Linked DNA regions of Variovorax terrae. The protein of the gene in region 1 interacts with the protein of each later gene in a pairwise test. Links are inferred from orthologs where the notes say so. Each region holds a gene or a part of one and is shown in the gene's direction. Other genes may lie near its edges. The genes, in order: groL and grpE.

Region 1 (3,132 bases):
TTCACTTTCCGGGGTGGCCTTGATCAGAATCATGAATTTCATATCGCTCTCCTTGTTGGGTTGCGGAACATTCTCGCTCCACCTGCACGACGCTCCGGCCGGCGCGGTATCGACATCGGCACGGCTTTTTTCCACCCTTGGCCAGGGCCGCATCTTGAAACCCCGGCAAAAGCCTTTATGATTAGCACTCGCAAGGATTGAGTGCTAACAAGCGCCGAGATCCGGCAAGTTAACGGGTGCCAACCTTCGGGTTGGTACTTTTTGATGTCCCAACCCATTGTTTCAGAACAAGGAGATGCAATGAAACTTCGTCCCCTGCACGATCGCGTGATCGTCAAGCGCATTGACAGCGAAACCAAGACCGCTTCGGGCATCGTGATCCCCGACGCCGCCGCCGAGAAGCCCGACCAGGGTGAAGTGCTGGCCGTGGGCCCCGGCAAGAAGAACGACAAGGGCGACATCAGCCCGGTCGGCGTGAAGGTCGGCGACCGCGTGCTGTTCGGCAAGTACAGCGGCCAGACCGTCAAGGTCGATGGCGACGAACTGCTCGTCATGAAGGAAGAAGACCTCTTCGCCGTAGTCGAAGCCAAGTGATTTTGCGGGGCCGGCCTGGCGCCCGCCCCAATTGATTCAGACATTTAATTCTTGGAGCTATTCAAATGGCAGCAAAAGACGTAGTTTTCGGCGGCGAAGCCCGCGCGCGCATGGTCGAGGGTGTGAACATCCTGGCCAATGCGGTCAAAGTGACCCTGGGCCCCAAGGGCCGCAACGTGGTGCTCGAGCGTTCGTTCGGCGCCCCCACCGTGACCAAGGACGGCGTGTCCGTGGCCAAGGAAATCGAACTCAAGGACAAGCTGCAGAACATGGGCGCCCAGATGGTCAAGGAAGTCGCTTCCAAGACCTCTGACAACGCTGGCGACGGCACCACCACCGCCACCGTGCTGGCCCAGGCCATCGTGCGCGAAGGCATGAAGTACGTGGCCGCCGGCATGAACCCGATGGACCTCAAGCGCGGCATCGACAAGGCCGTGACGGCCCTGGTCGAGCAGCTCAAGAAGGCCTCCAAGGCCACCACCACCTCCAAGGAAATCGCGCAAGTCGGCTCCATCTCGGCCAACAGCGACGAGACCATTGGCAAGATCATCGCCGACGCGATGGACAAGGTCGGCAAGGAAGGCGTGATCACTGTCGAAGACGGCAAGTCGCTGGACAGCGAACTCGACGTCGTCGAAGGCATGCAGTTCGACCGCGGCTACCTGTCGCCCTACTTCATCAACAACCCCGAGAAGCAATCGGCGCTGCTGGACAACCCCTTCGTGCTGCTGTTCGACAAGAAGATCAGCAACATCCGCGACCTGCTGCCCACGCTGGAGCAAGTGGCCAAGGCCGGCCGTCCGCTGCTGATCATTGCCGAAGAAGTCGAGGGCGAAGCCCTGGCCACGCTGGTCGTGAACACGATCCGCGGCATCCTGAAGGTCGTGGCCGTCAAGGCGCCTGGCTTCGGCGACCGCCGCAAGGCCATGCTGGAAGACATCGCCATCCTGACGGGCGGCAAGGTCATCGCTGAAGAAGTGGGCCTGACGCTCGAGAAGGTGACCCTGGCCGACCTGGGCCAGGCCAAGCGCATCGAAGTGGGCAAGGAAAACACCATCATCATCGACGGCGCCGGCGCTGCCGCTGACATCGAAGCCCGCGTCAAGCAAGTGCGCGTGCAGATCGAGGAAGCCACCTCCGACTACGACCGCGAGAAGCTGCAAGAGCGCGTGGCCAAGCTGGCCGGCGGCGTGGCCGTGATCAAGGTTGGCGCTGCCACCGAAGTCGAAATGAAGGAAAAGAAAGCCCGCGTGGAAGACGCCCTGCACGCCACCCGCGCTGCCGTGGAAGAAGGCATCGTGGCCGGCGGCGGCGTGGCCCTGCTGCGCGCCAAGCAGGCTGCTGGCGCCATCAAGGGTGACAACGCCGATCAGGACGCCGGCATCAAGCTGGTGCTGAAGGCCATCGAAGCCCCCCTGCGCGAGATCGTCTACAACGCCGGTGGCGAAGCCTCCGTGGTGGTCAACGCCGTGCTCAACGGCAAGGGCAACTACGGCTTCAACGCCGCCAACGACACCTATGGCGACATGATCGAAATGGGCATTCTGGACCCGACCAAGGTGACGCGCACCGCACTGCAGAACGCCGCTTCCGTGGCCTCGCTGATGCTGACGACCGAAGCCATGGTGGCCGAGTCTCCCAAGGAAGAAGCCCCGGCCGGCGGCATGCCCGGCGGCATGGGGGGTATGGGCGGCATGGGCGACATGGGCATGTAAAGCCATGCGCTGCCGGAGAAGGCGCAGGGCGCGGGAACCAACCCGCCCGGCTTCTTCCGGCAATGCCAGGGCGCCCTCCGGGGCGCCCGCTCAAGAAAAAAGGCCGCTCACGCGGCCTTTTTTCTTGAGGCTGGCCCGCAGGCCCCGGGCTACTGCTGTCCCGGCGTGCCAGCTCCGGCGGCGCGCTGTCCACCTCGGCGCCATAGGCGTTGGGCCCGATCTCGCCAGGCTGTGCGGCCCAGTAGATCAGCAGAATCCAGCCCAGCAGCGGGATGAACCCGACCAGCATCCACCAGCCGCTCTTGCCGATGTCGTGCAGGCGGCGCGCGCCGACCGCCAACCCTGGCAGCAGCAAGGCGATGGCGGCGATGAAGTAGAGCCAGTAGCTCAGCATCGATGTCACGAAGAGCAGGACGAACTGGAACAGGAAGAACCACCAGAACTCGGGGCGCGCCGCGCGGCCCGAGAAATCGGTGTACTTGCGAAGGCATGTCTTGATGGCTTGTTGGAAATCCATGGGTTTTTTCCTCCTCGCAGGACCATGTCGGGGCGAAGGCCCCGCGACATGATATGCGCAAGCGTGGCGCGCGGATATGTCAAAAACGGTGGTTTTTTTACGGCACCCGCTCATTCTTTGATAGCACCTCAAGCCCGCCCCACAACGACCTGAAGCCGGAATGGCCAGAAAACCCCAGGTTGGCGGCCGCGGCGCCGCAGGCTCCCGGCAGAACGCGGGCCCCCGGGGTCAGCGGCCGGCCAGGTGCCTGGCCACGAGCAGCCACATGACGGCCCACGCGGTTCCGAAGGCCCAGCCGCCCAGCAC
Region 2 (3,052 bases), on another replicon or contig:
GGGCCTGTGGTCGCAGTACCTCGAGGTGGGCATCGGCCCCGACGCGGAAATCTTCACCAAGGCGCAGCCGATGAGCGCCGTGGGCACCGGCGCGGAGGTGGGGCTGCACCCCAAGAGCGCCTGGAACAACCCCGAGCCCGAGGTGGTGCTGGCCGTCAACTCGCGCGGCGAGGTCCGCGGCGCCACCCTGGGCAACGACGTCAACCTGCGCGACTTCGAGGGCCGCAGCGCCCTGCTGCTGGGCAAGGCCAAGGACAACAACGCAAGCTGCGCCATCGGGCCCTTCATCCGGCTGTTCGATGCGCAGTTCGGCATCGACGAGGTGCGCCGCTGCGAGCTGTCGATGCGGGTGGACGGCCCCGACGGCTTCGTGATGCACGGCAGCAGCTCGCTCGCCCGCATCAGCCGCGACCCGCTGGATCTCGTGGCCCAGGCCAGCGGCCCCTGCCACCAGTACCCCGACGGCTTCATGCTGTTCCTGGGCACCATGTTCGCGCCCACGCAGGACCGCCATGGCCCGGGCCAGGGTTTCACCCATGTGGTGGGCGACGTGGTGAGCATCGGCACGCCGCAGCTCGGCACCCTGGTCAACCGCGTCAACACCTCGGACCGGGTGGCGCCCTGGCGCTACGGGGCCGTGGCGCTGATGCGCGACCTGGCCCGGCGCGGCCTGCTGGCATAATTTCAAGGTTTTCAAGACCAATGTCCGCGCCCTGCGGACGTTTTCAGCTATTTTTTTGATAGCAACCAAGGAATTCGCCATGATCACCACCCCCTCCGGCCTGCAATACGAAGACACCACCGTCGGCAGCGGCGCCGAAGCCCGGGCCGGCCAGCACGTGCACGTGCACTACACCGGCTGGCTCTACAACGACGGCGCCCAGGGCGCCAAGTTCGATTCCAGCCATGACCGCAACGACCCCTTCGCCTTCTCGCTGGGCGCCGGCATGGTGATCCGCGGCTGGGACGAAGGCGTCGCCGGCATGAAGATCGGCGGCAAGCGCACCCTGATCATTCCGGCCGCGCTTGGCTATGGCGCGCGCGGCGCCGGCGGCGTGATTCCGCCTCACGCCACGCTCAAGTTCGACGTCGAGCTGCTCGACGCGCACTGACAGGCGGCCCGGGGCCCCAGGCCGCCGCCGGGGGCACGGGCCCGCCGGAGCCGGCGGCCGCCCCCGAACCGGGGGGCCGCTTCACAATTCCCCTGCCTTGAAAAGGGGAAACCTGCCCCGACCTAGGCAGGGTTGTCATTTTCTTTCCCGTTTTGCAAGCATGTCCGACACCACACAACCCGAGCAGAATCAACCTCTTGGCGGCGCCCCCAGCCCCGAGGAACTCGAGGCCGCCCAGGCCGCCAACGAGGCCGATGCGCTGAACGAGCTGCAGGCCGAGCTGGCCGCGCTGCAGGCCCGGAACGCCGAGATGGCCGACCAGTTCCTGCGCGCCCAGGCCGACGTGCAGAACGCGCGCCGCCGCGCCGAGGAAGAAGTCACCAAGGCCCGCAAGTTTGCCGTCGAGGGCTTCGCCGACAGCCTGCTGCCCGTGCTCGACAGCCTGGAAGCCGGCCTGGCGATCCAGGGCGGCACGATCGAGCAGATCCGCGAAGGCGCCGAAGCCACGCTGCGCCAGCTCAAGAGCGCGCTGGAGCGCAACAAGGTCATCGAGATCGCCCCCGCCGCGGGCGCCAGGTTCGATCCGCACCAGCACCAGGCCATCAGCGTGGTGCCCGCCGACCAGGAAGCCAACACCGTCGTCACGGTGCTGCAAAAGGGCTACACCATCGCCGAGCGCGTGCTGCGCCCCGCCCTGGTGACCGTGGCCGGCCCGAAATAAACCGCTTGAACTTCCTCAAGTTATCCACAAGTTATTGATACCCCATTTTCAGATATTCCGGAGAAACAACATGGCAAGAATCATCGGCATCGACCTGGGCACCACGAACTCGTGCGTGTCCATCATGGAAGGCAACACCACCCGGGTGATCGAGAACTCGGAAGGTGCTCGCACTACGCCGTCGATCGTGGCTTACCAGGAAGACGGTGAAGTGCTGGTCGGTGCCTCGGCCAAGCGCCAGGCCGTCACCAACCCCAAAAACACCCTGTACGCGATCAAGCGCCTGATCGGGCGCAAGTTCACCGAGAAGGAAGTGCAGAAGGACATCGACCTGATGCCCTACCAGATCGTGGCCGCCGACAACGGCGACGCCTGGGTCGAGGTGCGCGGCAAGAAGATCTCGGCCCAGCAGGTCTCGGCCGACATCCTGCGCAAGATGAAGAAGACCGCCGAGGACTACCTGGGCGAACCCGTCACCGAGGCCGTGATCACGGTGCCCGCCTACTTCAACGACGCCCAGCGCCAGGCCACCAAGGACGCCGGCCGCATCGCGGGCCTGGATGTCAAGCGCATCATCAACGAGCCCACCGCCGCGGCGCTGGCCTTCGGCCTTGACAAGAACGAGAAGGGCGACCGCAAGATCGCCGTCTATGACCTGGGCGGCGGCACCTTCGACGTCTCGATCATCGAGATCGCCGACGTCGATGGCGAGAAGCAATTTGAAGTGCTGTCCACCAACGGCGACACCTTCCTGGGCGGCGAAGACTTCGACCAGCGCATCATCGACTACATCATCGGCGAGTTCAAGAAAGAACAGGGCGTGGACCTGGGCAAGGACGTGCTGGCGCTGCAGCGCCTGAAGGAAGCCGCCGAGAAGGCCAAGATCGAACTGTCCAACAGCGCGCAGACCGACATCAACCTGCCCTACATCACGGCCGACGCCTCGGGCCCCAAGCACCTGAACATCAAGCTCACGCGCGCCAAGCTCGAAGCCCTGGTGGAAGAGCTGATCGAGCGCACCATCGCGCCCTGCCGCACCGCCATCAAGGACGCCGGCGTGAGCGTTTCCGACATCCATGACGTGATCCTGGTCGGCGGCATGACCCGCATGCCCAAGGTGCAGGACAAGGTCAAGGAATTCTTCGGCAAGGACCCGCGCAAGGACGTCAACCCCGACGAGGCCGTGGCCGTGGGCGCCGCCATTCAGGGCCAGGTGCTG

What was found.
Region 2: the proteins of groL (region 1) and grpE interact in binary tests that used the Escherichia coli proteins (3 or more experiments, as listed by UniProt). The link is inferred for Variovorax terrae from one-to-one orthologs.

What each region holds. Positions count from the first base shown.
Region 1 is NZ_JALGBI010000002.1:391,098-394,229, reverse strand. Bases 95-2,984 are described here. They hold groL (chaperonin GroEL), read left to right. Parts: upstream 95-659; coding sequence 660-2,309; downstream 2,310-2,984. Other genes in these bases: MMF98_RS17270 (co-chaperone GroES), read left to right, coding at 301-594. Outside these bases: MMF98_RS17275 (YciI family protein), read right to left, coding at 1-42; MMF98_RS17255 (phosphatase PAP2 family protein), read right to left, coding at 3,055-3,132.
Region 2 is NZ_JALGBI010000001.1:1,246,723-1,249,774, reverse strand. What follows is about bases 243-3,052. They hold grpE (nucleotide exchange factor GrpE), read left to right. Parts: upstream 243-1,272; coding sequence 1,273-1,833; downstream 1,834-3,052. Other genes in these bases: dnaK (molecular chaperone DnaK), read left to right, coding at 1,904-3,052; MMF98_RS05870 (FKBP-type peptidyl-prolyl cis-trans isomerase), read left to right, coding at 762-1,112; MMF98_RS05875 (fumarylacetoacetate hydrolase family protein), read left to right, coding at 243-682. Also shown: more of MMF98_RS05875, read left to right, coding at 1-242. UniProt on the Escherichia coli protein: Participates actively in the response to hyperosmotic and heat shock by preventing the aggregation of stress-denatured proteins, in association with DnaK and GrpE. It is the nucleotide exchange factor for DnaK and may function as a thermosensor.